One region of the Terrabacter sp. 2RAF25 genome, then DNA from elsewhere that is predicted to be linked to it. Evidence: predicted binding sites of a transcription regulator. Region 1 holds the regulator's gene; each other region holds the start of a gene.
What was found. The regulator LexA, encoded in region 1, represses DNA repair genes until DNA is damaged. The targets are predictions, from matches to a motif close to TCGAACANNTGTTCGA.

Region 2: the regulator LexA is predicted to act here: its motif matches at 6,370-6,385, upstream of AB4091_RS08515 (HNH endonuclease signature motif containing protein).
Region 3: the regulator LexA is predicted to act here: its motif matches at 2,505-2,520, upstream of AB4091_RS00705 (DUF222 domain-containing protein).

Annotation. Positions count from the first base shown of each region.
Region 1 covers NZ_JBFRGJ010000008.1:211,782-221,667, reverse strand. Annotated here, with positions in the region: gene AB4091_RS18830 (vitamin B12-dependent ribonucleotide reductase) at 1-246, opposite strand, end outside; gene nrdR (transcriptional regulator NrdR) at 337-834, opposite strand; gene AB4091_RS18820 (Crp/Fnr family transcriptional regulator) at 1,297-1,722, opposite strand; gene AB4091_RS18815 (sensor histidine kinase) at 1,907-3,163, shown strand; gene AB4091_RS18810 (hypothetical protein) at 3,081-3,752, opposite strand; gene AB4091_RS18805 (alpha/beta hydrolase) at 3,944-5,731, opposite strand; gene AB4091_RS18800 (hypothetical protein) at 5,728-6,054, opposite strand; gene AB4091_RS18795 (LysM peptidoglycan-binding domain-containing protein) at 6,354-6,755, opposite strand; gene lexA (transcriptional repressor LexA) at 7,018-7,716, shown strand; gene AB4091_RS18785 (hypothetical protein) at 7,793-8,722, shown strand; gene AB4091_RS18780 (phosphotransferase) at 8,734-9,810, opposite strand; gene AB4091_RS18775 (Sir2 family NAD-dependent protein deacetylase) at 9,794-9,886, opposite strand, start outside.
Region 2 covers NZ_JBFRGJ010000002.1:1,123,020-1,132,905, forward strand. Annotated here, with positions in the region: gene AB4091_RS08490 (M20/M25/M40 family metallo-hydrolase) at 1-1,273, shown strand, start outside; gene AB4091_RS08495 (MFS transporter) at 1,307-2,755, shown strand; gene AB4091_RS08500 (TfoX/Sxy family protein) at 2,788-3,138, shown strand; gene AB4091_RS08505 (TfoX/Sxy family protein) at 3,144-3,467, shown strand; gene AB4091_RS08510 (SPFH domain-containing protein) at 3,828-4,505, shown strand; gene AB4091_RS08515 (HNH endonuclease signature motif containing protein) at 4,652-6,331, opposite strand; gene AB4091_RS08520 (alpha/beta hydrolase) at 6,519-7,265, shown strand; gene AB4091_RS08525 (ATP-grasp domain-containing protein) at 7,249-8,502, shown strand; gene AB4091_RS08530 (nuclear transport factor 2 family protein) at 8,524-8,916, opposite strand; gene AB4091_RS08535 (DUF1345 domain-containing protein) at 9,019-9,669, opposite strand; gene AB4091_RS08540 (diacylglycerol/lipid kinase family protein) at 9,821-9,886, shown strand, end outside.
Region 3 covers NZ_JBFRGJ010000001.1:141,221-151,106, reverse strand. Annotated here, with positions in the region: gene AB4091_RS00715 (DUF2249 domain-containing protein) at 1-148, opposite strand, end outside; gene AB4091_RS00710 (helix-turn-helix transcriptional regulator) at 244-975, shown strand; gene AB4091_RS00705 (DUF222 domain-containing protein) at 1,271-2,497, opposite strand; gene AB4091_RS00700 (hypothetical protein) at 2,776-3,474, shown strand; gene AB4091_RS00695 (phosphotransferase family protein) at 3,595-5,040, opposite strand; gene AB4091_RS00690 (phosphotransferase) at 5,037-6,335, opposite strand; gene AB4091_RS00685 (ABC transporter ATP-binding protein) at 6,332-8,257, opposite strand; gene AB4091_RS00680 (aminoglycoside phosphotransferase family protein) at 8,244-9,569, opposite strand; gene AB4091_RS00675 (glycosyltransferase family 4 protein) at 9,566-9,886, opposite strand, start outside.

The DNA of each region.
Region 1 (9,886 bases):
GACGGCACCGCGGAAGTACTTCGTGGTGACGATGGTGCTCGCGTTGATCGACCAGAAGTCGGGGAACTCGACCCCGCGCTGCTCGAAGATCGTCTCGCCGGTCTTCCAGTTCTGCTGGACGACGTCGCGCTTCTCCCACGTCACCTCGTCGTACGGGTGCACGCCGGGCGTGGTGTAGATGCGCTCGATCTTGACGCCCTTGGCGCTTGCCTTGGAGCGTGAGCTGCGGTTACCGATCTCCGTCATTTCGTGCGGCCTCCCTGACCGATGTGCTGGTGGTTTGAGTCTTGCTGGTGGCACCGACAGTGGTCGGGTCCGGGTGTTCGTCGAGGGTGGTCACCGCTGGGCGTCGAGCTGAGAGGGAGCATGAGGCTCCTCCCCCAGCGCGTCGCGCTCGGCTCGGAGGAGCGCTATGGCTCCCTCGAAGTCCTCGAGGCTCTCCCAGGCCTGGTAGACGCTGGCGAACCTGAGGTAGGCGATCTCGTCGAGCTCACGCAACGGCTCGAGGACGGCCATGCCGACCTCGTGCGCCTCGATCTCGGCGTTTCCCTGCGACCGGATGGTCTCCTCGACCTTCTGGGCGAGGAGGGCCAGGTCGTCCTCGCTGACCGGGCGTCCCTGGCACGACTTGCGCACGCCGGAGAGCACCTTGGCCCGGCTGAACGGCTCGGAGGCGCCCGACCGCTTGATCACGTTGAGGCTCGAGGTCTCGAGCGTCGTGAAGCGGCGGTTGCACTGCGGGCACTGACGCCGTCGCCGGATGCAGGCGCCGTCGTCGGTGGTGCGCGAGTCGATGACCCGCGAGTCGGTGTGGCGGCAGAACGGGCAGTGCACGTCTGGTTACCTTTCCTTCCCCGAGACCCGGTCGTTCAGCGTGGTGCGGCCGCTCCCGTATGCCGTCCGGGTCGGGACCCAACGCAGACCGGTGTTCGTGGGACCGGTCGGGGCTGGGGACAGAACTGGGGATGACGTGGGGATGACCTGTGCGTAACCCCCTTGCGGCTGGGGACTACATGTGGACGTCTTACATCTGTGTAACTACTAGATGTAGGGGTAACTGTAGGCACGCTGTGACCTCGATCGCAAGCGAATCGCGAACGTCCGTCGCGACGTGTCGCTGACCTGCACAAACGTCACACAAGCCTCATCCGCCCCGGCGTGTCGCACCCAGGCCAGGCACCGCGTCTGCGCCGAGGCACCCCAACATCTTGGGGTGCCCAGCATCGCCCACACCAGCATCTGCGGGCACGTCGGCACGCCGGAGCCCCGGATCCCCGGGGCGCCACGGACGAGCGGTCAGCCGGCCACCTCGGTGAGGCGTGCCTCGAGCTGCCGCACCCGCCCGACCAGACCCTTGAGCAGCAGGATCGCCGTGTGCGGGTGCTTGGCGATCAGGTCGTTGAGTGCTGCCTGCGACAGCCGGAAGGCCGTCGCCCCGTCCGGTCCACTCGTGACGGTCGCCGAACGATCGGCGCCGTCGATGAGGGACATCTCGCCGAAGTAGTCGCCCGTCGACAGCTGGGAGGAGCGCCTGCCGTCCACGTCCACCTCGGCCGATCCGTGGATCAGCATGAGCATCCCGCCGCCGGCGTCGCCCTGACGGACCAACGGGACACCGGGCCCCACCTCGACGGTCGAGCCGCGGGCGATCATCTCCTCCACGAGGTCGTCCGGCAGCTCGCAGAAGAGCTCGACGGCGCACAGCGAGTCCTTCAGGCTCATGGGCCCTCCTCACCACAGGTTGCGACCAGAAATCCGCTCTTCAGACGGTAGACCCAGGTGACGGTCGCGTGAGCCGAAACCCCGAAGCGCACGCGATGACGTCGACGGCCTCCGCCTCTCACGCGCGCGACATGACGCAGCAGATCCTTGCCCAGGGCCACCTCGATGACGCAGGCTTCGTTTCGTGACAAACCGGACGGTCGTGGACGAGCACTCGGACCAGGCGCAGCGGCGCGACGTCGCCCTGTGGCGCTACGACGTGCTCGGTCGCGCGCCGGGCCGCGAGCTGCAAGCGCTCGTCGACATCGCCGCGCAGCTGTGCGCCGTCCCGACGGCCGCCATCAACCTCATCACGTCGACCGAGCAGCAGCAGATCGCCACCACCGGCTTCGAACCGTCGATCTGCGCGCGCGAGGACTCGATGTGTGCGGCCGTGCTCGAGCACACCGACCGGGTCGTGGTGCCCAACGCAAGCGTCGACGAGCGCTTTCGCGACAACCCGTTCGTCACCGGGATCCTGGGCGACGTCCGGTTCTACGCCTCGGCCCCCCTCACGACCCCCGAGGGCGTGATCGTCGGTCGCCTCTGCGTCTTCGACGGCGTGCCCCGTGAGCTCGACGAGGCGCAGGAGGAGGCACTGGTGGCCATCGCCGAGCGCGTCGTCGACGTGCTCGAGCTGCGCCTGCGCACGCGCGAGCTGGAGGACTCGCTGGCCGCTCTGACCCAGGCCCGCGACGAGCTGCACCGCTCCAACGAGGCGCTCTCGGTCTTCGCGGGCCAGGTCAGCCACGACCTTCGGACGCCCCTCACGGCCATCATGGCGAGCACCGAGATGCTCGGCCAGCGGGAGGCCGTCGTCGCGGACCAGTGGTCGGGTCGCCTCGTGGCCACGGCGTTCCGATCCGCCACGCGCATGGCCGGCATGATCGAGCAGATCCTCGCCCATGCCCGTGTCGGAGCCGAGCTGCACAAGTCGCCGACCGACCTTCGCACCGTGCTCGACTCGGTGCTCGAGGACCTCGCCCCGACGCTCTCCGCCCGACGGGCCTCCGTCGATGTCGGCGACCTCCCGAGCATCCCGGCGGACGCCCAGCAGCTCTACTCGGTGCTGCTCAACATCGTCTCCAACGCGATCAAGTACGCCCGTCCCGACGTGCCGCCGGCCATCGCCATCACCGCAGACCAGCACGACCGGTCGTGGCGGATCTGCGTGCGCGACAACGGCATCGGCATCGCCCCGGCCGACCGCGGGCGGGTGTTCGACCTCTTCAACCGGGTCGAGACCTCGGTCGACGGCAGTGGCATCGGGCTGGCGACCGTCAAGCGCATCATCGAGGCACACGGCGGCTCGATCGGGATCAGCCCCGTCGACGGACCCGGCACCATCGTGTGGTTCGAGCTACCGGCGGCCGACAGCTCCGACGAGGTCCGCGAGTCCTGACCGGCCTCTGCGCCCGCCCAAGCACCAACCAGGCGACCCCGAACGACACCGGCGCACGCAGGTCGATGAATCCGCCCTGGACGACCAGCAGCGCGAACGTCGATGCGGCGGTGCCGTCGTCCATCGACTGCAGGAAGGACGTGGCGCCCGCAGCCACACCACCGTCGAGCACCGCGGCCGCGGCGAGCACTGCGACATCGACCAGAGCTGCGAGTGCTGCCCAGCGCAGGCGCTCCCCGACCGTGCCCGACGGAGCACCCTGACGGATCGGTCCTGAGAGGCCGACCAGCCGGTCCGGCCCGAGCGGATCGAGCGGATCGAGCGGCCCGACCGCCTCGAGGGCCCCGAGCTCCCCGAGCGGCTCGGCACGGTCCTGCGCGGCAGGCTGCGCGCCGGGCTCGTCGACGGGCCCGCTCACCGGGTCGCTGCGCGGCTGCAGCCCGGACCGGGTGAGGGCCGCAGCCAAGGTGACGCCGAAGCCGGCGACACCCAGCAGCACCGGTGACGACGCGGCGATGAGCACAGCGTCGGCGGCCGCGGCCGGGCCGTAGCCGGCCCACGCGACGAGCACCGGTGGAACCGCCTGCACGACCGCACTACCCAGGCATGCCCGCGCGACGAGGGAGTCCCTGCGGTCTCGGGCCAGGCGTCCGTGGGAGTGGCCCCTCGCCTGGCCGCCCCATCGCAGCGGGTCTGCCCGCGTCGCGTCGCCGTGAGCCGGTCCGGGCATCCGACGCTGCACCTGACGCGATGTGGCTCGGCCCGGTGTGAGGGGGCCGCTCACGGCACGAGCCTCGGCCAACGCAGCGGGTCGGACCCGAGACTCGGCCCCGTCGTGGTGCAGGCGCGCTCGTCGGCACCCTGCACGATGCGCAGCTCGGGCCGGCCGGCCGCGACCGCCACCAGGTTGTGCGCGCTGTCGGTGCCCGCCCTCAGGTAGTCCGAGTGGCCTGTTGACGTGCGGCCCGCGTCGACGAAGGCGGCCCGGGGCCGCATCCAGTGGTTACAGCCTGAGCCAGGGTCCTTCAGTGCGAACGTCGAGAGCCGCAAGGACCCATCCACCTCGGACGGGCGCGTGCCGTGCACCATCCAGCCGTAGCTGAACACGTCGTCGCCGACGGCGCCCAGAACGTTGAGCGCACCTGGCTTCAGTGCGGTCTGCGCGATGTCGGTGAACGGCAGTCCGGGAGCCCCGAAGACCACGACGTCGTCGATCGAGCTCGTGCGCAGACTGGCGAACCCGGCCAGCGTGGCGCCATAGGAGTGCGCCCACACCGTCTGGTGCGCGGGCCCGTCACGGGCCGCCTCGAGCCCGGTCACGAAGTCCGCGAGGGCTCCTGCGTTCTCGCGGGCAAGCTTGCCGTTGAGGACGTTCCGGTCGATGGACGACGTGATCTCGTGCACCTGGGGTGCGTCGTAGCCGATCCACGTGACGACGGCGACATCCTCCCCCTCTGCGATCGCCCGCGTCTCGGAACGCATCCTGACGAACGTGTCGTCGTAACGCCCCAGGTCTGCACCCACCATGGTGGACAGGCCGCCCACGAAGGTGACGACGTGCTCGGCACGGTCGACGTCTCCCACGGCGACGACGGCCTTGAGGTCGGGCTCCCGAGCGTCGAGGAGAAGCAGCTTTCGCGGCGCCCCGTCACGGCGGGCGAGGACGTCACGCACCGCGCGTATGCCGTCGAGCTGCTCCTGTGCTCGCGTTCGCTCGGCGGCGTTCCAGGGCGACGCCTGGCGCTGCGCCTCGCGTGCCCGAGCGGTCGCCGTGCGCTCGGCCCGGTCGAGAAGGACCAGGTTCGCCTCGTGGCGCGCGGCCGCCGGCACCCCGTCGCGAGGACCCACCCACTCAGGTCGCTCGCGAAGGGCCTGGTGTCGCTCCTCGTCAGTGAGGGACCGCCACCACGCCGCCGACGCGAAGACGCCGGCGGACGCCTGGGGCGGCACCGTCAGGTCGCTCCCTTCGAGGTCGGAGTCGGTGGTCGACTCAGCCGCCGGTCGAGCCGTCGATCCCGCCGCAGCGAGAGAGGTGGCTCCTCGCGCCGCGGCCAGGAGCGCGCGGTGCAGGTCTTCGTCGGTGCGGGTGGCCGCGCGCCGAGCCTGCTGCAGGCAGGCGTGGACCTCGGCCTTGAGCAGGTCGTCGAGGCGCGCTCGGTGCGACTCCCCGACCGGGTCGCCGAGGGAGGATCGCACCGGGAGGAACAGTCGCCCGTCGGCGTCGACCCAGGCACCCTCGTCGGACGCGCGGTGGTCGGCACGCCCGACCAGCTCGAGCGCGCTCTGCAGGCGTTGGGCGGCGTGGGCCACGGCGTTCGCCGCCACCGCGATGCTGCTCGCGAGCTGACCCAACCCGGCGACGACGGTGCCGTAGCGGTCGGCCGCGGCGCCCGAACCGGCACCGGTCCAGCGGGGCGCGGCCGAGCGGCGCCACAGCACCAGCTCGGCGAGCACGACGAGCCGGCACCGCCGCTGTTCCAGCCGCCGGCTCACCTCGAGCAGCAGCTGCGGACGGGAGGCGCGGATGTCGCGCACGGACAGGCCCGGGCCCACGGCCGTGGTGCTCACCGCGTGCCGTCGGCGGCGGCGCCACGTGCGTCACGCCGGGTGGCGCGGAGCGCTTGCCGGGCCACCTGTTCGACGGCGTCGTAGCCGTCGGCGGCGAGGCTGACGCGGCGACCGAGCTCGCGCAGCTCCCACTGTGCCGTCGACAGCCGCGCCTGCCACGCAACCGCCACCTGCGACAGCCCCGAGGCGCAGCGACCACCCGGCAGGGCGATCGCCACCGGCCGGAGGTCGTCGGCCACCCCGAGGCGCCGCACCTGCCCCAGCACGTCCTCGATGGTGGCCACGCTCTCCCGCAGTGCCGCGGTGTCGATCTGGTATCTCATGACCTGCTCCCTTCCCGAGGCCAGCCACGCTAGGTCGCCGACTCGGGGCCCGGCTGGCGTCATCCACAGGCTCGGGAGGGTGGTCGTGACACGGCAGCACCCCAGACCCAGAACGCACACAGCAGAACGCCGCACCCCCTTCAGGGGTGCGGCGTCCGGGCGGCGACGGCGGGGTCGAAGCGCCGTCACCGCCAGCCGCTGGAGGTGGAGCCAACGCGGCCGATGGGGTGGGTCGAGACGAGCGGGAGCCGGCCGGGCGGCATACGCAAGGAAGCCTCAGGCCCAGGGGGCTCCCGTTGTCAGCGACTCGGGACGACGAGCTGCTGCCCGACGTGTATCTCGGTGGTGCTGAGGCTGTTGGCGACCTGGAGCTCGACGACACCGTCGGCGACGGACAGCTGAGGCAGCTCCCGCGCGGCGATGCCCGACAGCGTCTGACCCGAGCCGACCGTGACCGTGTGGGAGCCGGAGGACGCCGAGGCCAGCTGGCCGGCCAGTCCGACCGCCAGCAAAGAGACGAGCGCGGCGACGAGGAGCGCGACCACGAGCCGACCGAACCGGGTCAGGCGCAGGGGCGGCTGGGCGGCCCGGGCGGCACGGACGGCCTCACGCCCGGTCGGCACCAGCACGAGGTGCGGACGGGCCGCGGGCTGCTCTGTGGTCTGCGGCTGACGAACGGCCTCGAGGACGATGGCGCTCATGGTGACCTCCCCTTGCTCCTGAACTGGCGAACATGTGTTCGATAGAACGTCTGTACGATTTGTAGCACGTATGTTCGAGGAAGTCGAGACACGCATCGAACAGGTGTTTGGCAACTGTGTTCGAACCTCGTTACTCTTTCCTCACACCACACACCTCACCAGCCACCACTGACACTGGCCCTCGAGCGGTCCTCGAGCACTTCTCACGCGGTCTCGAGCCAGGTTCAGCACACGGTCTGACGAGCCGACGAAGGGGATCACCATGGGCGTGACCGAGCTTCCCGATCGCGAGACCGGCGACGGACTGACCGTGCGCCAGCGGCGCGTGCTCGAGGTGATCCGCAACTCCGTCGACCGCCGGGGCTATCCGCCGAGCATGCGCGAGATCGGTGACGCCGTCGGCCTGGCGAGCCCCTCGAGCGTCTCCCACCAGCTCAACGCTCTGGTGACCAAGGGTTACCTGCGCCGCGACCCCAACCGCCCGCGCGCCCTCGAGATCGTCTCCCCCGACGCGACGGCCGAGGAGGTCGGCTACCGCAGCGGAGACCACTACGACACCGAGACCGACTCCGGCGACGCCCGTCCCGAGGCGTCCTACGTGCCCGTCCTCGGCCAGATCGCGGCGGGCGTCCCCATCACGGCCGAGCAGGTCGTCGAGGACGTCTTCCCGCTGCCGAAGCAGCTCGTGGGCGAGGGCGACCTCTTCCTGCTCAAGGTCAACGGCGACTCCATGGTCGACGCCGCCATCTGCGACGGCGACTGGGTCGTCGTGCGCCAGCAGCAGCACGCCGACAACGGCGACGTCGTCGCGGCAATGCTCGACAACGAGGCCACCGTCAAGACGTTCAAGCGCGTCGACGGTCACGTCTGGCTGATGCCGCACAACGAGGACTTCTCCCCCATCGACGGCGACCACGCGACGATCCTCGGCAAGGTCACCGCCGTGCTGCGCCGCATCTGACGAGCGGGGTCGCCCGCCGCGGCGGGGGCCCGCTTCCAGTAGGCGTATCGCCTCGGCGGGCGCCACACTCTGACGAGTGAGTCCTGCAGAGGAGACCGCCATGGCAGCCGGGCGCACCCGCGACGTCGTCTACACCTACCGCTACCTGCGGGGCGCGATGATCGCGCTGTTGCTCATGCTGCTGCTTTCGGTGGGCTACGAGTGGTGGTGGGAGACCGGCCACACCTGCTGGCTCGGCTCGATCAGCGCCTACTACTACACGCCCGCGCGGACCGTCTTCGTCGGCTCCCTCTGCGCCCTAGGCGCGAGCCTCATCGCCTACAAGGGGCACTCGTCCGAGGAGGACGTGCTGCTCAACTTCTCGGGATTCATGGCGTTCGTCGTCGCCATGGTGCCGACCGTGCCCGACGACCGCTGCGGGCCGAACGCCTACACGCAGACACCGGCCGAGATCGCGGCGGCGGTGCGCAACAACATCTGGTCGCTCGTCGTCGTCGCCGTGATCGCGGCCGTCATCGTCGCAGCGCTCAAGCGGGGCGCCGTGCGGCGCGATGCCGCTGCGCGACCGACGACGCGGTCGGTGCTCGTGACCCTGGGGTGCGCGGGCGTTCTGCTGGTGGAGCTCACCCTCTTCCTCGTCCTTCGCGACCGTTTCATCGCCCTGAGCCACGGCATCGCCGCGGCAACCATGGTGGCCGGGGTCATCGCCGTCATGGTGCTCAGCGCGCTGCGCACCGAGGCGCGCCACCGGGCGGTCGGCGACGACGACGACGGGCGGGGCTATCGCCGCATCTACCTCGCCATCGCGGTCGCACTCACCGTCGCCTTGGCCGCCACGGTCGTCGCGGCGCTGACGGTCAGGGGCTTCGCCCACCTCGTCCTCGTCGCCGAGGTGATCGTCATCGTGCTCTTCGCGACGTACTGGGGCGTCCAGACGAAGGAGCTGTGGGACCTCGGCGAGGTCTCAGCCGACGAGGCGCGCGACCTCGGGTCCCGCGTCGAGTAGCCCTCTGCGGCTCACGACAGGGGCGTCGGTTCGCCGAGCGACCCGAGCCACCACGTGCCCGCGTCGCCGTACTCCGTCCGCTCTTCCGCCGTCATGGTGGCCACGACCCGCAGCCAGGACTCGGCGCGAGCGAGCCGTCCCAACTGCAGTGCCGCGGGCAGCGCCCGGCGGAGCCGGGTCGCGGGAACGACGTCGCTCCACACCTCGAGCCCTGCGTCGGCCACCCGTCGCAGCCGTGGGTCGTCGGGGGCTGCCTCGAAGCGGTGCACAAGCACGTTGAGCGGGATGAACAGTGCGGTGAGGGGGTGCGTCAGCACTGCGTCGCCGAAGTCGAAGAAGCGCATGCCCCCCGGCCTGGCGAAGACGTTGTTGGGGTGCAGGTCGTTGTGCACGAGGTTCACGCCCGTCCCGAGGGCGTCGAGCTCCTCGCCCCAGCGTGCGACCGTGGGGAGGAGTCGGTCGAGCCTCGCTGCCACCTCCGGCCCCATCCGCCGCGGGTCCCCCTCGGGCAGCGCGACCAGTGAGGCCGTCCTCCCGCTCACGTATGCCGCCGCGTGCGTCGGGTGGAGCAGTGCTGCGCCGGCCGCCTCGAGCTCACGCTCGTGCCCGACGAGCTCGCGCTGCAGGTGCATAGCCTCCGCGGCGACGCGGCACCACGCGTCGACGTCGTCATCGGCCACGGTGTCGGCGAAGACCGGGCCCTGGTCGGGCGCGAGGTGCAGGCCTCGCTCGAGGTCGGCGGCGACGACCGGCACCACCCGGTCGGGGGCGAGCCGGTCGAGGACGACGAGCAGCGCGGCCTCGAAGGACTGGTGCGCGCAGTTCTGCTTCGCCCAGTAGGTCGTGCCGTCGGACGCCAGCGCACGCCACACCGTCGACCATGGTCGCTGGTGGACGGGCTCGAGACGGACGAGCTCGCTGCCGAGCCCACCGAGGGCTTCCTCCAGCCACGTACGGAGCTCGGCGGCGAACCCCTCGGACGCCCAGCGCACGGAGGGGCCGGGCCCCTCCTCCGGCAGGGCGGCATACCTCCTCGGCGGGTCGTCGGGGCGGTCCGCACCGCCCTCCGAGTCAGTGGCCGAGGGCATCGCGCAGCTCGGTCAGGGTCTGCCCCAGCGGCGCGTGGAGGCGGATCGTCGCCTCGGCGTCAGCGCGGGTCGCCGA
Region 2 (9,886 bases), on a different contig from region 1:
CACGGTGTCCGACTGGGACGCCGAGAAGGAGGACCGCTCCGCCTTCGACACGCTGCTCACCGAGCTGCGTCAGCGCTTCCCCCGGCTGCACGACGTGTGCGAGGTGTCGCGGATCTGTGGCGATGCCCTTCTCGTGCGGTGGCCGGGGCGCACTCGCGAGGCTCCGGTCGTGCTCATGGCGCACCTCGACGTCGTGCCTGTGGACGACCCGTCGGTGTGGTCACACCCGCCCTTCTCCGGCGAGCTCGTCGACGGGTTCATCTGGGGCCGTGGGGCGCTCGACTGCAAGGGCTCGCTCGTCGCGACGTGTGCTGCCGTCGAGGGGCTCATCGACGACGGAGTCGTGCCGGGACGTGACGTCTGGCTGTCGTTCGGCTGCAACGAGGAGGTGTCCGGGCGCGCCGCCAAGGACGCCGTGGCGCTCCTCCGCGAGAGGGGCGTCGAGCCGTGGTTCGTCATCGACGAGGGCGGTGCGATCGTCCGGGGGGCGCTCCCCGGCGTCGACGCGCCGATGGCGGTCATCGGCGTGTCCGAGAAGGGCACGGTCGACGTCGAGCTGGTCGCCCGCGGCGACGGCGGGCACGCCTCCGCGCCGCGCCGGATGGGCGCGACCGCGCGACTGGCTCGTGCCATCCTGCGCCTCGAGCGAAAGCCGTTCCCGAGCCACCTCCCCGACGCCACCGTCGAGATGCTCGTGCGCGCGGGCGCCCATGCCCGTATGCCGTATGCCGCCGTGTTCGGCAACGCGCGGCTGCTGCGTCCGCTGCTCTGCCGGGTGCTGCCCCGCCTCGGGCACGAGACGGCGGCACTGACGCGGACGACCGTCGCCGTGACGCAGCTGACCGGCTCGCCGGGGGCGAACGTCATCGCCGCGACCGCTCGGGCCCACGTCAACATGCGCGTCATGGTGGGGGAGACGGTCGACGGGGCGATCGAACGGGTTCGCCGCACCGTCAAGGACCCTCAGGTCGAGGTGAGCCTCGTCAGCGGCGACGAACCCAGCCCCGTGTCGCCGGCGGACGACACGGCATACGCCCTCCTGGAGTCGACCCTGACGGACGTCTTCCCGGGCACGGTCGCGGTGCCCTACGTGATGCTCGCGGCGACGGACTCGCGGCACTTCCACCGTGTCTGGCCGCGCGTCTACCGGTTCACGCCGTTCCGGATGACGGCTGGGCAGCGGGCCTCGATCCACGGCGTGGACGAACGCATCGGCGTGGCCGACCTCATCGACGGCATCGCGTGGTACCGCCGCCTCATCGAGCAGCTCTGACTCCCGAAATCCCTGCGCGAGAGAAGGATCCGTATGTCCGACAGCACGGTCGTCTCCGACGCGGCCCGGGCGATGGCCCGCAGCCCGATCACGAAGGTCGTCGGTTTCCTCATCTGCGTCGAGCTCGCGAGCGGCGTGCTCCAGGGCTACTACACGCCGATCTTCACCGACATCGCCCGGCACCTGTCGATCAAGGACGCCGACGTCAACTGGTTCGAGGCGGCGCAGCTCATCGTGTCGGCCCTCGTCGTGCCGCTCCTCGCGCGCCTCGGTGACCTCATCGGCCACCGCAAGGTGCTGCTCCTGTCGACGGTCGTCACCGCGGTGGCCTCGTGGGGCGTCGCGTTCGCGCCGAACTTCGGTACGTTCCTCGTCGCTTGGGCGATCCAGGGCTTCTACGTGGTGTGGCTGCCGATGGAGGTGGCGATCATCCACCGCCGCACCGGCGGGGCGGAGAGTCGCGTCCGTGGCGCCGCCGGACTGCTCGTCGCGGGGCTCGAGCTGGGCGTCATCGCCGGCGCCCTGACGAGTGGTGCGCTGGCCGAGTCGCTCGGCATGACAGGGCTGCTCGCGCTGCCCGCCATCGTCGTCACGCTGGCCTTCGTCGCGATCTGGTTCGGCGTCGAGGACGCTCCCGCGCTGGGTGAGGGCCGCGTCCACTGGCGCGCCTTCGCGCTGCTGACCGTGGCCCTGGGGTTCGTCATGGCGGGCCTGGTCATGGTGCGAATCCAGGGTCCCGGGAACGTGTGGCCATGGGTTGTCATGCTGCTCGGGGCCGTCACCTTCGTGCCGTACGCGCGCATGGAGCTCCGGTGCGCGTGGCCGCTCGTCGACCTCCGCATCCTGTCGACCCCCGGCCAGTGGCCGGTCCAGGCGACGGCCTTCCTCTTCGGCGTCTCGGTGCTCGGCGCCCAGATCCCGTTGTCGACGTTCGCACGCACCGACCCCGCGGTGACCGGCTACGGGCTCGGGGCAAGCGCCGGCCGGGTGTCGATCATCATCGGCGGCTACGTCCTGTCCCTCGCAGTCGGCGCGCTGCTGCTGCACGTGCTGGCTCGTCGCGTCGGCACCCGCATCGCCATGGTCGTGGCAGCGGTGCTCGTGGGCGTGGGCTACCTGCTGTTCCTGCCGTTCCACGACACCCTCACCCAGACCATGACCAACATGGTGGTCGCCGGGCTCGGGTCGGGAGCGCTCGTGGCCGGCCTGCCGACCGCTGCCGCGGCCCAGGCGCCACCGACCCACACGGGCCTGACGACGGGCATGACGAACACGACGAAGATGATCGGCGGCGCCTTCGCCTCCAGCGTCTTCGCCATCGCGCTGGCCTCGACGGGGTCCGTCGACGCGGAGGCGACGGCGCACGCGTCGCTCTCGGGCTACATGACCGTGTGGGCGATCTGCGGCGTCACCGCGCTGGTGGCTGCCGTCTTCCTCGCTGTCGTGCACGCGTCCATGAGCAGGGTCGACGTCGGTCCCTGACAAGTGTCGCCCCCCGGTGGTGTGATGGGGCCATGCAGATGCCGAAGCACAGCGACGAGGCCAAGGCCCACTTCCGGTCCCTCGTCCACGAGGCGCCCGGCGTCGAGGTCAAGCCGATGTTCGGTAGCCTCGGCGCCTTCGTCAACGGCAACATGTTCGCGGGGCTCTTCCGCGAGAACGTCGGCGTCAAGCTCGACCCGACCGGGCTCGAGGAGCTGCGTGCGCTGCCCGGCAGCGGGCCGTTCGGTCCGGCCGAACGGCCGATGGGCGGCTACCTTTCGCTGCCCGCCGACCTCGACGACGATGCCCGCGCCGCGTGGGTCGACCGCGCCCGCGACCACGTGGCGACGCTGCCGCCCAAGGTCAAGAAGCCGAAGAAGTAGGGCTCGTGCCATCCACTGAGGATCGTGCGCGCGACGAGCTGCGCGAGCTCATCGGCGTCGACGACTCCGTCGAGCTGCGGCCCATGTTCGGCGCGCTCGCAGCGCTCGTCGACGGCCACGTGTTCGCGGTGGCGATGGGTGAGCAGATCGGCGTCAAGCTCGGTCGTGATGCCTTGGCAGAGCTCGGCGCCATGCCTGGCTCGGAGACGCTGATGATGGGCAGTCGCCAGATGAAGGCCTACCGAAGCCTCCCCTCGCGTATGCCGTCGGCCGAGCGGCTCGCCTGGCTGCTCCGGGCACGTGACCACGTCTCCAGCCAGCACCGCTGAGGACTCGGCCGGCGAAAACCATTGGCGCGCAGTCGCGTCGACGGGCGATCCTTGGGATGCACAGGGTGGGCAAGCAGCCGAGGTGGCGTGCCACACGAGGTCCTGCGCGTCGGACCCACCCACGGATGCAGCGCTCTGTCAAAGCGCCCACTCCAGGTAACGGTGCCCGGCACCAGGGGTTCGAATCCCCGGGGCGTCGTCGGCCGTCTCCCGTCGTGCGTCGCCTTGCGGATCTGTGCCGTGTCGCTCGCGTCACGGGGGCCGGTCCCCGCAGCGCACGTCCGACGGCCGGCGGCGTCCACCAGTCCACCAGACCACCCACGTTCCGAGACGAGCTGACCCGCGAAGGAGGTCGCCCCGATGTCCCTGATGCACTTCACGATCCAGCCGCGCCACTGTGCGCTGCGCTACCGCCAGGGAGTTCTCGAGCAGGTGCTCCCGGCCGGGCGGCACCGTCGCGTGCGCGCGCAGCGGCTCGTCGTCCTCGACCTGCGGGAGCGCCTCATCCAGGTTGCCCCGCAGGAGGTGCTGGCGTCCGACGGGGTGTCGGTGCGGGTCTCCGCCGTCGTGCGCTGGGCGGTCGGCGACCCCGTCGCGTTCGCCGAGGTCGCCGAGGACCCTGCTGCCACGGTGTATCTGGCGGCGCAGGTCGCGCTCCGTGACGCGCTCGCGACTCTGACCGCGGACGACGTCGTGGGTCGGGGCGCCGCACTGCCGACAGCGCGGATCAGCGCTGCGACCGCCGAGGTCGCCCGCCGCGTCGGCGTCGAGGTGGCCGAGGTCGTCGTCAAGGACGTCATCGTGCCGGTCGAGCTGCGTGTTGCTGCCGCAGAGCTGGCGACCGCACGACGTCGCGGGGAGGCCCAGCTCGAGGCCGCCCGCGCTGAGACCGCGGCGCTGCGTTCGCTCGCGAATGGAGCCAAGCTGCTCGACGCGCACCCGGCCCTGGCCCGGCTGCGGCTCGTCCAGTCGGCCCCGCCGGGCACCCGCATCGTGCTCGGTGTCCCCGACGTGGCTGCGCTGGTCGTCGACGACTGAAGGCGCCGCGCCGGTGCCTGCGTCCGCCGCTCCTTGTGCCGTCCCGCCCCGCCTCCGTGCGGGTATGCGTGCACAGGCGCGTGCGCTCCCGACCGGTTCGTGCGGTCGGGAGCGCATCCGCGCGCGGGAGCTCAGGGCAACAGGGCTCAGAACGGCGGGAGGTCGGCGTCTCTGGCTGGGTCAGGGGCGTTGGATCGCGATGGATCAGGTTGTGCCGGCACGGGATCCGCCGGCGGCCCGTTGGCGGGTGGCGGGTCGAGGCCTTCGCGCCAGTTCTGGGGGTAGGTCGTGTATGTCCGGCCGGTGAGGGTGGTCCACTCGAGCCCGTCGCCGGCGACTTGGGTGCTGGTCCAGGTGCCGTCGGTCTTGACGTTGTGGTGGAGCCGGTGCTTGGCGAAGAGATTCCTCGCGGACGTCTCGCCCTGCGGCCACGGGGTCTCGTGGTCGAGGTCGCAGCGGGTGGCGGGGACCTGGCAGTCGGGGCCGCGGCAGGTGCCGTCGACGGCCTGGACGTGCTCGACCATGGTCTTCGTCGGCCGGTAGGCCTTGCCGGGTCTGGTGATCGCGGCCCCGGTGGCGAAGTCGACGGGCAGGGTCTGCCAGACCGAGCCCGGGCGGGTCATGAGCTCGCGGGCGTGGGCGGCGGTGACCCAGCCGTGCCCGGGCAGCTCGCACGCCGCGTCGGAAGCACCGGTGGCGACCTCGAACGGCACGACCAGCCACACCCGTGCCGCGGCATCACCCGAGAACGGCGCCGGCGGAGCGACCGGCTCGTTCTCGATCTCCGGCACGACGGACTTCATCGTCACAGGCTCGTTCTCGATCTCCGCCACGACGGACTTCGTCGTCACCGGTGCGCCGGCATATGCGGGGCTGGCGTTGCTCGTGATCAGGGCGTCGCGGAGCAGGGCGTGGGTGGCCAGATCGCAGCGCAGCTGGTCAAGGGTGCGCGGGTCCCCGCCGCCTCGTGCGGCGCGAGCCTGCGTGTCGAGCCGGTCCAGGATCGCCGCGACCGTGCCCGCGTCGGCCGTGAGGGTCAGGCAGCCCATCCCGTCACCGACCATCCGCCCGAACACGCCACGCCGGGCCTTCGCGTGCGCCCGCCGTTCCTCGGCACCCCGCGCGTCGACCGAGGCGACCGCCCGCGTCAGCCGCGCCGTGAACGTCCGCTGCCCCACCGGGCGCCCGTCCCGCGACGGCGCCAGCACCGCCTCCTCCACAGCCGCGACATCCGCATCCGAGAGCCGCACCGTCTCGGACGCGACCTGCACCGCCCGGTACAACGACGTGCCCCCGGCCCGCAACGCGGCCAGGACACGCCGGTGCCGCCGCGGGGCCGTCGCCAACGCCAGCCGCCGCGACACCTCACCGACCCCGACCCCGGTCGCCAGCGCGATCTCCTCCGCGACGACCCGCTCCGGCGAGACCAACGCCGCCATCCGCACGGCACTGCCACCCCGGGGCAGCGCCTCGACCTGCAGGGCCTGGATCGAGTGCAACGCCCCGTACGCAGCCAGCAGGTCGGCCTCGACCCGCGCCTTGGCCCCCTCGAGCGCCTCGATCTCGCCCATGACCCGCTCGCTCGCCCGCAGCAGACTCTCGGTCTTCGCGACAGAGCGAGACCGCTCGTCCTGCTCACACCGGTGAGCGGTGCCAGCCGGGGCGTACTCCACCTCACCCGCGAAGCGACCCAGCCGCTCCGAGAGGACCGGCCTCAGCGGCGCACCCAACGCCTCCGGGCCGCGCGCCCAGGTCACGTCGATCACCCGCGGCGAACCGCCACCGCGCAGGCCGAAGGAGGCTCGTGACGACGCGACGTACGGCATACGACCCCTCCTCTCGGCAGTGCTTGAACTCCTTCCAGTAGAACAGGTGTTCGACTCGATCGCAAGGGGTCAGTCGAATATGTGGAAAGCGAATTCGGCTGCGCCACAGCCCATCTCGCAAGAACTCGTCGACGCGTCCCAGCCTTCGGGTCGCCGGCGGTCAGGTGCTCGACCTAGGGTCTGGCCCATGGCCAGGAACAGGCTGACGGTGACCGGCACCCCGGTGGGTGACGTCGAGCTCGTCGTCGTGACGCCCGTCGGAACCCGCCGCCACCAGCCCCTACCCCTGCTCGTCGCGCACGACGGACCGGAGTACTCCCGCCGCGCCCATCTCGTCTCCGACCTGCGCAGGGCCACCGGGGCCGGCCGCATCCCGCCCACCCGCGTCGCCCTGCTCGAGCCCGGGGCGCGCAACGAGCGCTACGCCGCCAACCCCGACTGGGCCGACGCGCTCGCCCGGCACGTGCTGCCGACCATCGAGACGGCATACGCCCTCGCAGGCAGGCCCACCCTCATGGGGGCGAGCCTCGGGGCGCTCGCGTCGCTGCAGACCGAGTGGCGCCACCCGGGCACGTTCGGCGCCCTGTTCCTCCAGTCGGGGTCCTTCTTCCGCAAGCGCGTCGACGACGAGGAGGACTTCGAGTTCTGGGACCGTGTCACGGCGTTCGTCGCGGGCGTGCGCCGGGCCCGCAGGCGCCGCACCGACGCGCGCATCGTCATGACGTGCAACCTCGACGAGGGCAACCTGACCAACAACCGTCAGATGGCCCAGACGCTCGCCGCGACCGGCCACGACGTCGTGCTGCACGAGCTCCCGGGGCGCCACGACTGGCGTGACTGGGAGTCGGCCTTCGACCCCTTCCTGTTGACACTGCTGCAAGGATCGGGGCACCTGAACCGTCGAGCAGGAGAGGCACATGCCGCAGACGCGTAACCACCTGATCGGACTGCTGCTGGGAGCCGAGGAGGACTGGCCGACCGCCTTCGAGGAGCTGATGAAGCTGGTCGGCCCGATCACGACCGACGACGGCGTGACGCACGAGCTGACGAGTGAACGGCTCACCATCGAGCCCTTCGACCTGCGCCAGCCCGTCCGTACCGAGCTCGTCATCGACCGCCTCGCCTACTGGTACTACCACCCGCGTGAGTGGCTCAAGAAGGCCGCGCTGATGAACGACACCTACCTGCTCAACAGCCCCTTCACGTTCCAGTCGATGGAGAAGCACAGCGCCTACGTGGCCCTGATGCGGCTGGGGCTCAAGGTCCCTGAGACCTGGCTCGTCCCGTACAAGAACCCCGTGGACAACGTGCGATGGGCCTACACCAGCGCGAAGTACAACCGGCCATTCGACCTCAAGCGGATCGCCGACAACCTCGGCTACCCGATGTACATGAAGCCCTTCGACGGTGGCGGGTGGCGCGGGGTCTCGCGCATCAATGACGAGAAGGACCTCGTCAAGGCCTACGACGAGTCCGGCGAGATGCTCATGCACCTCCAGTCGACCATCGAGTACGACCACTTCGCCCGGGCCCTGTCGATCGGTCCCGAGACGATGGTCATGGACTTCCGCCCCGAGCAGCCGATGCACAACAGGTATGCCGTGAGCTACGACTTCCTGCAGCCCTCCGCCGGGCGCCAGGCAGCCGCGATAAGCCGCATCGTCAACGCGATGTTCGGCTGGGAGTTCAACTCGTGCGAGATGCTCGTCAAGGGCGACGACGTCTACCCCATCGACTACGCCAACGCGTGCCCCGACGTCGCGGTCACCTCCCTGCACTACTACTTCCCGTGGGCCATCAAGGCGCTGGTGCGCTGGTCGGCCTACTGCGTGATCACGGGTCGACGCGGCCCGATGGACCTCGAGATGCGCCGCTACTTCGACGTCGCCGACCGCGACGACCTGAGCGACGAGCAGAAGCTCGACGGCTACATCGCCATCGCCGACGAGTACTTCGAGACCGACAAGTACTGGGCCTGGTGCGAGCGATACGTGCCGCACCTCGACGCAGCGGTGCTCGAGTGGGTCCAGTCCGACGCGTTCGAGAACCTGCTCCGAGCCACGGTCGTGACGACCTACCCGGCGCACGAGCGTGACAAGTTCATGGCCCACTTCGGCGGCCTGCTCGGCCTCTGGGTCAAGGACGAGAAGGCCCGGCTCGGGGTCTCCTGAGGCGGGTCGGCGGCCCGGCCGCTACTGCCAGAACGCGTCGTTGAGGGCGGTGTCCTCGAAGTACTGACGCGCCTCGACCACCTGCCCGCCGCGCAGCGTGAACACGATCACCGACTGCTGGTCGAGCGTGTTCGCGTCGCGCGACGCCCGGTTGTGGCTCATCGCGAGGGTGTGCTGGTCACCGCCGACCACGTCCTCGAGGTCGACCTTCAGGCTGCCTCCCGACCGGGTCATCAGCTCGCCGAAGAAGGTGAGTATGCCGTCGCGTCCCTCTTTCGCTCCCGAGAGGGGGCCGGTGCCCGGCACGTGCCACACCGCGTCCTCGGTGAACAGGTCGTTGAGTGTCGCCATGTCCCCGGCGCTGAAAGCCGCGAAACCCCGTCGCACGACCTCGATGTCCTCTGTTGCGCCCATGTCCAGCTCCTCTCGCCACCCCCCGGTACTACGTGAACCAAGCAACGCTATTCCTGCGCTGCGAGGGTGTCCACGAGCCGGGTCGACTGGTGCCGGAATGTCCTAGCCGAGCGCCCCGCCGAGGCCCACGACGAGGTTGATCGTCGAGGCGATGACGATGGTGCCGTAGAGGTAGGCGAGCATCGTGTGACCCAGTACGACGCGCCGGATGTCGGAGCTCTTCAGGTCGGTGTCGGAGACCTGGTAGGCCATGCCGAGGTTGAACGAGAAGTACGCGAAGTCCGAGAACGTCGGGTCGTCGTCCTGGTTGAAGTCGATCGGCAGGCGCGGGCTCGCGTAGTAGACCCGGGCGTAGCGCAGCACGTACACGGTGTGCACGCAGAGCCAGCCCACCGCGACGGCGCCGACACCCACGAGGGCGTCGACGAGCGCCTCGCTGCCGCGCTCACGCCCACCGACGAGCAGGATGCCGACACCGGCGAGGCTCGCCAGGCCGACGAGGATGACGACGACGTCGTACCAGGCCGCATCGCCGTCACGGCCCTGGACCTTCTCGCGGGTCGCGGGGGCATCGTGCCCGAGGATGTGGAGCAGCAGCGGGAGGGCGAAGGTGAGGCCGCCGACGACGAAGCCGGCGAGGCCGTGCACGAGGAAGGCGCGGCCGGGCCCGGCCGCGGCCGCGATGGGGGCGAGGACGCCGGCGAGCACGCCGACGATGGCCGCGATGGCGAGGCGGCGCCGGATGGTGGGCACGCTCCGGAGGCTACCGCCGCGACCGCGTCCGCGGCTGGACCCCTGCTGAAGGATGGCTGGTGGTCCGCTGGGTGCAGGGTGCGGGTATGTCATCGGTCGGTCGAGCTGCTGCCCGTCCACCCCTCATGCCCCGAGTCCCTAGGATCCGCACATGTCAGACGCTCCCGGCGCTCGCCGCACCCTCACCGTCGTCTACAACCCGGTGAAGGTCGAGGAC
Region 3 (9,886 bases), on a different contig from region 1:
CGGCGCCCAGCGCGCCGAAGACGGTTGCGTGCCGCAGGGCGTGCGGGATCGGGCGGACGTCGAGCTCCGGCTCGCCGCTGTCGACGCAGCCGCACGCGCACCCGGGCTGGCTGACGTCGGAGACGGGAAGGGGGGTGGGTACGGTCACGTGAGCTCCTCGGGGATGCGGGCGGGACGACTATTTAATACACTGCCAGTGTGGAAAATAGCCGACGGAACGCGCCCGCGCCAGTGAGGATGCCCTTGCCTGCCCGCGGACACCTCGACGCGGCACCGGAGGGCAGCGGTCCCGTGCCCCTTCCCGACCTCCCCGCCGCCCGCGAGAAGGTGCTCTCGGCGCTGGCGACGCGCGACGCCAGCAGCGGACCGGCCACCATCGCCGAGCTCGCCGAGGTCCTCGGCGGCCATCCGAACTCCACGCGTGCGCAGCTGGGGCGCCTCGTCGACGCAGGCCTCGTCGAGCGGGTCGACATCGAGAGCGGCGCGCGCGGACGCCCGGCCCACGGCCACCGCCTGACCGATCGGGGGCGCCTGGTCGTGGACGCGGTGAACGTCGCCCGGCCCGTGTCCACCGACGAGCTCGTCCTCGCCATGGCGGAGCACCTGTCGACGACACCCGACGCAGAGGTGCACGCCCGGGCCATCGGCCGTCACTGGGCGGCCCAGCTTGCAAGCGAACCCGACGCACGGGACAGAGGCAGTCGCAGGCCCGCAGCACGCCCCGTCGACCAGGTCGTCTCGGTGCTGACGACGGCCGGCTTCTCACCCCAGGTCGACCCGACCGGCGACGTCGCACTGCGCACGTGCCCCGTGCTCCGCTCCGCCCGCCGGCACCCGGAGGTTGTCTGCACGATGCACGCAGAGATGCTGCAGGCAACCCTCGACCGGTCCGGCGTCGACGACGTCGTGGTCGGCCTCGTCCCCTTCGCGCGTGAGGGCGCTTGCCTGGTCCGGCTCACGAACGCCGGGAAGTGAGCAGCCGAGGGTCGGCTGGCAGCAATCGCTCCGGCGTTCGTGATGGCTCCGGGAACGGCTGTGGTGACCCGTGTTGCCCTGGGCGACCCTGCGGATGCGACGTCTCAGGTGGGGGTGAACTCGACGAGGTGCAGGTGGAGGGTGCCGCCGGTGGGGGCGGCGTACTGCCGGCCGAGCCGTGACCTCGGCCGCTGCATGTTGTCGCTGCTGAGGTCGGGGACCGTCTCGAGCTGCGGCGTCGGGTCTGGTGGTGGTGGGGGTGATCCGATGTGCAGGCCGTGCTGGGTGGTGAAGGTCAGCCCGTAGCCCTGGTGGGGTCGCCGGTGATGGTGAACTCGCCGCGGTGGTGCCCGTCGTGGTGGAACGGGCACAGCCCGAGCAGGTTGGCCAGGTCGGTGGGGCCGCCGTCGCGCCAGTGGGTCAGGTGGTGGACCTCGAGGTGGCGCGTGGTGCCGCAGCCGGGGAACCGGCAGCCGCGGTCGCGGTCCAGGACCAGGACCCGGGTGCGGTGGGGGACGACGCGGTGGGCGCGGCCGACGTTGACGGGATGGCCGCCGCTTTCCCAGACGGGGGTGAGGGTGCCGTCGCAGGTGAGGCCGTCGATGATGTGCCGGGGCAGCCTGGGTTGGCCGGTGAGCCAGCCGCCGTCGGTGTCGAGGTGGATCTGGACCCGGTACCGGGCCCGCCGCGCCGCCCCATCCGCCCTGCCCTCGCCACCCTTCCCGCCAGTGCTGGTGATGCCTGCGGTGTCGAGGGAGCGGGTCGCGACCAGGGTGAGCGCGTCGGCCCAGGTGACCCGGGGGCTGCCACCGTCGGTGACGTGCCGGTGTGGGTCGAGCACGTCACCATCGCCTCCACCGTCGGCATCCGTGGCCAGGCTGTGGAAGAGGTGGTCCTTGACCTCGGCGAGCGCGGCCTCGACGACCGCGCCGACCTCGGCGGGCGCGTCGTAGCGCAGCCGGAACCGGCCGTCGGCGTACCCCATCGACAAGCTGGCCGGCTCGACCGGCTCGACCGGCACCGCGGATTCGTCGGCTTCGGGGTGGTCGGGGTGGTCTGACGCGGCAGCGGCGGGGGTCTTCTCGCCGGGGAGGACCCGGCCGCTCTCGTCGACGGTGGCCGGCTCGAGCGCGAAGTCGTAGCGGGCCACCGACCGCTGCAGCTGCGTGACGCTTGCGTGCGCGGCGAACTGCGCCACGCTCTCGTCGTACGCGGCGGGGGTGTGCCGGGCCACTACGGCGGCCTGGTCAAGGCTGATCCGGCCGGCCCGCAACGCCGCCGCCGTCGTCGGCAGCTCACCGGACCGGCGCGCCATCAGCAGGACCGCGGCGGCCTGGCCGCGGGACAGCCCAGCCCGCAGCATCAGCCAGTGCTCCGGTGACCGCAGCCCGGCCGCCTGCCACGACCCCTGCTTCAGCACCGTCGCGACGAAGTCGACCAGGCGGGCGTGCGCGTCGTGCAGGTCGGCGGCCAGGGACGCGACGTGGTCCCAGTCCTGCTCGATCTGCTGTGCGCTGCTCATGCCCTTATCGTACAGGTGTTCGAACGCTTACGGAAGAGCTGTCCACACGAATTGGCTTGCAGGCCAGCCTAATTGGCTCAATCCTCAACGACGCTTGGACCCGACGATGCAGCCCTTTCGAAGGGGCGGCGTACTCAAGCGATTCGAATAGGGCGAAGCCGCCGAACGGGCCTCACGAGGACGCGCCGATGGCGGCGACCGAGGCCGCAGGTAAGAACCAGTGCATGTCGTGCCGCCAACAGGTGTGGCCACGTCGGCCACCCGACAGGAGGAACGACATGACTCGCACGAGAATGCTTCGGCGACAGATGGTCTCGCTGGTGGCCCTCGCCCTGGGCGCTCTGCTCGGTGTCGTGCTGGCATCCGGGATGGTCTCGGCCCGAGCCGTCGACACGACCGCGGTGACCCACGAGCACGCGGCCTCCGCCACAGCGAAGACCACGCGCACCGCGTTCCACGACCAGATGCGCAAGCTCTGGGAGGACCACGTCACGTGGACGCGGCTTGCCATCGTGACCTTCGCCGACGGGTCGGCCGGGTTCGACGCCACGGCTGGCCGGCTGTTGCAGAACCAGCGCGACATCGGTGCTGCGATCGCGCCCTTCTACGGCGCTGCGGCGGGCAGCCGTCTGACCGCGCTACTGCACGACCACATCACCATCGCCGTCGAGGTGCTGACGGCGGCCAAGGCCGGGGACACGACGGCGTTCAACGCGGCCAACGCCCGGTGGTACGCCAACGGCAACGAGATCGCCGACTTCCTCGCCGCCGCGAACCCGAGGTCCTGGCCCCAGAAGCTCATGCGCGCTGACATGAAGACGCACCTCGACCAGACCCTCGCCGAGGCAGCCCACGAACTGCATGGTCAGTACGCCGCGAGCGTCGCCGACTACGAGGCCATCCATGCCCACATCCTCATGATGGCCGACCAGCTCAGTGCCGGGATCGTGGCCCAGTTCCCGTCCCGTTTCCGCTGATCCACAGCGCCCAACCGAGAGAGCAGTCCGCCACATGACGAACTGTTCTCTCGATTGCGGGGGTCCCTGAACGGAGTGTTCTCTCGATTGCGGGGATCCTTGAACGGAGTGTTCTCTCGATCAGGGAGGTGGGGTGAGGTCGGCTGTCTGCAGCTGGTGGCGGAGGATCGCGAACCGGGGCTCGACGCGCAGCAGGCGCACCTTCGACCAGGTGTGCAGCAGGGCCATCAGCAGGTCGATGGTCTCCCAGAGCACCACCCGCTCCGGCGAGACGGGCGCGTGCTCGCGGTACTCGTCCAGGAAGAGGTCGCAGAGGTCGTCGAGCAGCGCCAGCCGGTCCTCGAGCAGGTCCGGGCGGTAGCCCTCCGGGGACGCGGCGAGCGCCGTGACGCCGATGTCGCGCAGCTTGCCGCGGAACCGGCCCAGGTCGAGGCCGGGCTCGGCCATCGCGGCACCGTCGAAGTCGATGAAGGCCAGGCGTCCTCGAGCGAGGAGCACCTGCGCCGGCCGGAAGTCGTGGTGTGCGCAGACGGCCGGGTCAGGGTCGGTCGCCAGGCCCAGAGCCTCGAGGCGGTCGATGAGCGGGTCGCCGGCCTCACGCAGCTCGGGCACGGTCTGCGCCAGACGGTCGAGCATCTCGCGGGTCTCGGCGAGCCAGTCCGTCCAGCCCACCGACCGCGAGTAGCGGGCACCGCTGCAGTGGAGCGCGGCGAGGGCGACCGCCGTCCGCCGCAGCTCGGTCCGCAGCCCCTGGAGGAGGTTCGGGTCCATCTGCTCGAACGCCAGCCGGGCAAGCTCCTTGAGCGTGCGGTCCTCGGGGACGGGGCCCTGGAGCAGGACCCGCTCCTCCGGCAGGTAGCCGAGCGGCTCGGCGAGCAGCACGTGCTCCCCTCGTGCGAGGTCGCTGCGCCAGAGCGCAGTCATGGCCTCGTGGGCGACCGCACCCTTGTCGCCCTGGTGCGTCTTCGCCACGACCGGCCGCGGCAGTCGGGCGGACGGCGGGTCGTAGGTGAGGTCGTAGTGGATCGTGCACCGGCTGCCCGGCTTGTAGCGCAGGACGTTGGGCGTGCTCGACGCCACGGTGGCCTCCGGGTAGCCGCTCGCCCGGAGCATGCGCTCGATGATGCGGGCCGAGGCCTCCGGCTCGGACAGGGCGCCGAGGCTGGGCAGGCCTGGGTCCTCCTCCTCTGTGCGCAGGTGCACCCGCAGGTCGGGCAGGAACACCTCGTGGCCTGGCTCGCCGAACCCGACCCCGGCTCCCGCGAGCGGCAGGTCCGGGCCGGGTCGCGTGGGTGGGTAGAGCTCGCCGACCAGCACGACCTCGACCGGATCCGCGCCCCCTGCTGCGACGACGGCGCGGCAACGCGCGAGCCAGCTGCCTGCCTTGGCGCGCAGCTGGTCGGCGCGGCACTCGACCAGCGCGAGACGTCCGTCGCGCAGCTCGGGTACGTGCGCTTTCAACGAGGCCTCGAGGCGGCCCGGACGCATGAGCCCGGCCAGCCATTCGGGCACCTCGCCGAACGGGCCGAGGGCGTCGATCGCGGTGTCGTGCGTGGTCGTGCTCATGGGAGCCTCCCCGGCTTCGGGTCGCTGGTGTCGAGCAGCGTGACGGCGAACGCGGCCCTGGCGCTCTTGAAGCGTCGAGTGGCGCGCAGGGCGATGCGGGCGAGGTTGAGCCGGCGGTGCGCCCACACCCGAACCTCGAGACCCGCGACGTCGGCTGCACCGGGCGAGATGCCGTATGCCACGAGGAAGTCCGTGCGAGCGGCTGCGGCACGTGAGGCCGAGCCCCCGACGGTCTCCTCGCGCATGGCTGCGTACGCGAGGAACCGACCGATGTCGGCGGCAGGGTCGGCGAACGCGACGGTGTCGAGGTCCAGCACACCGAGACCCCCTGGCACCCTGACGACCTGGCCGGGTGTGAAGTCGCCGTGGCACAGCACCGGCTCCGCGCCGGAGAGCCCAGAGTGCCCGGAGAGCCCGGAGAGTGCGGAGCGCCCGGGCTGCTCCAGCACCGAAGCGGCCTGGCGGACCGCGGCGTCGACCCGCGCTGCCACGTCGGGCCACGCGGTCGCGACCAGCCCCTGCTCCCGACGGAGCCGGTCGACGAGCTCGGACGCCGTCACCCGGCGCAGGCGACCGGTGGGGGCATGGGCGTGGAACGCCCGGAGCACGCGCGCGACCTCCTGCGTGCCGACCGGGTCGGGAGAGCCCGGCCAGGGGCCCACCGCGCCAGGCGGAGTGAGCGACTCGAGGACCGTCGTCCGCAGGGAGGGGCTCACCCCGAGCACTCGGGGAAGCCGCACCACACCTGCACCCAGGGAGCGCACCTGCCCGGTGCCGACGGCGTACAGCGCCTCGGCCGCGGCCGTGGCGTCGTCCGCGCGCGGGTAGACCTTGGCGTACGCCTCCTCCTCGCCCACCCGGACTCGCAGTACGCAGGCACCCTCGCGCGGGTGGTGCACGACAACCGCCGAGTAGTCGAACGGCCCTGTCGCAGAGGCACGCCCGATCCCGGAGTCACGTAGCAGCGGCGCAAGCGCACCACCCCGGAGCACGGCAGCCAGGGTGGGAAGGAGGCGGTCGTCCGGGAACTCCGCGACCGACACGTCGCCCCCGCGGTCGCGGACGAGCAGGGTGACCGCCTCCGCAGCCGCATCCCCGTCCAGCTGGATGCCCACGCGCGCCGACACGTCACCCGGACCCCGGTAGAGCAGGGAGTGGGTGCGGGCCCTGGCCACGCTGCGTCCCGGTCGGTGGGTCGCGACCCACTCCCGCGCCAACCGGTCGCCGAGCGACGGGTCGGTCGCCCAGTCCGGCAGCGGCCGCACCCTCGTGGCCGCCTGCGCGTCGGAGCTCACGCGGGCCCCCGACGGCGTTGCGGACGGTCGACCGACATCAGCTCGCCGAAGAGGTCGGCGAACGCACCGGGACTGGCCGCCAGGACGGCCGGGGATCCCTCCCGCACGATCTGGCCGTCGTCGAGCACGAGCACCCGGTCGGCACACCGGACCAGCTCGGCGTCGTGGGAGATGATGATCGTCGTCGTGCCGTCGATGAGGGTGTGCAGGGCGGCGATGACCTGGGCCGACGCCTCCGGGTCGAGCCCCGTCGTGGGCTCGTCGAGCACGAGCACGGGTGCGTCACGGATGAAGGCGCGGGCGATCGCGAGCCGCTGCCGCTGGCCGCCCGACAACGTCGAGGCCCGCTCGCCCAGCACGGTCTGGTAGCCGAACGGCAGGTCCGCGATGAAGTCGTGCGCCTGCGCCAGCCGGGCCGCTCGCTCGACCCGGTCGGGGTCGGGGTCGTCGATGCCGTAGGCGATGTTCTCGGCCACGGTGCCGGTGAGCAGGAGGGTCTCCTGGAGCACGAGGCTGACCTGGCTGCGCAAGGAGGCGAGCGTGAACTCCCGGACGTCGGTGCCGTCGATCGCGACGACCCCCGAGTCCGGGTCGTAGAGGCGCGGCACGAGCTGCGCGACGGTGCTCTTGCCGGCGCCACTCGGGCCGACGAGGGCGACCACCTCGCCCGGGTCGGCGGTGAAGCTGATGTCGCGCAGCACCGTCCGCGCGTCCTCGGGCTCGGCGGCCCCGTCCGCGCCGGCCTCGGCGCCCTCGATGCGGTAGCTGAAGCTGACGTGCGTGAAGCTCAGCCGTCCGGCGAGCCTCGGGGCCGGTGTCGACGACGGGGTGTCTTCGACCGTGGGGTGTCGCTCGAGAAGCTCGGCGATGCGTTCGGTGCTCGCGATGAGCTTGCCGACCTTGTACCACTCGCTCACGATCTTGCGGGATGGCTTGAACATGTTCTGGATGAGCAGCACGAACAGCACGAGCGTGCCCGCGCTGATCACGCCCCCCTCGACCAACCAGAAGCTGAGCCACAGCACGCCGGCGATCGTCAGCCCCTCGAAGACCGCGATGACGAAGCTGAACTGGGCCTGGACGGTCGCGATGCGCAGCGAGGCCTTCATGCTCTGGTCGCTCTGCCGCGAGAAGTTCTCGAGGTCGACGTGTCCGCGGCCGTAGCTCTGCACGAGCCGGATCGACGAGAGCATCTCCTGGGCCGTCGACGCCAGGTCGCCCTCCGTGGCGCGCTGCTGCTTGGAGAAACGCTTGAGCCGCAACGAGAACCAGTTGGCGACGAGGGCGAGCACCGGCACGACGACGGCTGCGATGAGGGCGACCTGCCACGAGCGGAGCAGGAGCGCGACGAACGACCCGATGAGCAGGAGCGCGCTGGCCACGAAGTTGCTGAGGGACATGACGATGAAGTCCTCGACGACGAGCACGTCGCCGGTGACCCGGGTCAGCACGTCTCCCGTGCGTCGCTTGTCGTGGAAGGCCATCGACAGCTTCTGCAGCCGGTCGTACATCGTGACGCGGATGTTGTAGCCGAGCACGCGGCCACCGCGCGCCAGGAACACCTCCGACAACGAGTCGGCACCCTTGTTGACGGCTGCGATGAGGATGATGGCGAGCCCGAGAAGCAGGACCGTCTCGACGCGCTCGTTGGTGAGGAACGCCGGGAACCCGCGGTCGCGGAGGCTCACCTCCTTGCCCGTCACGAAGTCGAGGGCGTACGCGATGGGGAACGGCTCGAGGACGGCCGTCACCGCCTCGAAGACGAGCAGGAGCAGGCCGACCACGTAGGGCCGGTTGCTGCCGTGGTAGCTCCGGATCAGCGCGAGAGCCCGCGCGGTGTCGGACCGCCTGGCGTGACGGGGTGCCCGCCGCCGGCGGGGGCGCTCGGCCGGTGCGTCCACCCTCGTGTCAATCGCGACCATAGGGACTCCCGAGGTCGGCCGCGGCCCGCCGGGCCTCGGCCACGAGCCGTCCGGGCTGCAGGGCTCCCGGCGATCGCGACCAGGCGCGCAGCGCCTTGCGCAGCAGCGAGACGCCGACGTAGTAGCCGATCCTGTCGGTGAGCTCGTCGGGTCGCGAGGGTCGGGCACGGTCGACGTATGCCGTCACGAACGTCGCGCCGAGCGCCTCCGCAGCGCGCGCGGCCTCCCATCCCGCCTCCTGCTCCGCCCCGCCGGAGGCCCCGTCCGCCACGTCCGCGCGTATGGCGGCCTGACGGAGCGAGGCGACGAAGTTGCCCACGTCGTAGGCGGGCTCGGCGATCCCGCAGTGGTCGAGGTCGAGCACTGCCACGCGATCTCCGTCGACGAGGAACTGGCTCGGCTTGCAGTCGCCGTGCACGAGCGAGAGCGGACCCGCCTGCGGTTGCCGGTCGAGGAGGTCGCGGGCCAGCGCGAGGAGCTCCTCGCCGGTGGACGGGTCGACGCTGCAGACCGCCGTGGCGCGGTCGACGAAGCGGTCCAGCTCCCGGTCCAGCGGTCGTGGCCGACCCGCCGGCACGTGCCCGCCGTGGAGGGCCGCGAGGGCTTGCGCCGCCCTCACGAGGTCGGGCTCGTGACGCCGCACGACGAACGGGTCAGCGAGGTCGAGCGCCAGCTCACGGCCTGGCAGGTGTCCCTGGACGACGACGGCGAGCTCGGGCAGGTGCGCCACGACGGGAGCCAGCACGAGGGGCGGCGGCAGCCGGAGGGCGTTCAGCGCCCGACCCTCAGCCGTGACAGCGGCCGCCTTGGCGCCGTCGTGGTAGACCTTCGCGACGTACATCGCGTCGGCGCCGCCTGAGCCTCGCACCGTGACGGCGACGGTGGCCCGACGCCCGGGGCGGTAGCGCAGCAGCCGCACCCCCACGGAGCAGCCGCCGGGCAGATCGAGGGCACGGCCCAGCCATGCCCCCATCCGCTCGGGGTCGAGGACGTCGGGCAGCGTGGGCAGGCCGGGGTCGTGGGGGAACCGCCGGACGCCGATGCCGTTCGGCAGCAGCCAGCCGGCAGCGACCTCACCGGGCGCCGGCACCACAGCGTGCACGAGGCTCGCACCGAGCCGGTAGAGCACGGTCGCGCGCCTTCCCGGCTCGTACTTGGCGTCGACGACGAGGCACGGCGTGCGCGGGTCGTCGCCCAGAGCGGCTGCCAGCAGCGGGGCCATCTGCTCGGCGTCGAGTGCCTCGAGCACGGTGGCGTGCTGGGCGCGCTGACCACCGAGGACGTCCACCCCCGCGATGGTCCCGCCGGTCATGAGGTCACCTCCGCGACACCGAAGACCTGCACCAGCTGCTCGGCCGCACGGTTGACGTCGAAGGATCTCTCCGCCGTCTCGCGTGCTCTCGCTCCCATCATCCGTCGTCGGGCCGGGTCGCGCAGCAGGCTCCCGAGGTGGTCCGCGACGGCGGCGACGTCGCGGGCCGGGGCCAGCAGCCCGTTCTGGCCGTGCTCGACCGCCTCGGCGACACCGCCGACGTCGGTGGCCACGACGGGCAGGCCCGATGCGAGCGCCTCGACGACGACGTTCGGCACGCCGTCACGGTCGCCGTCCGCAGTCACGAACGGGGTGAG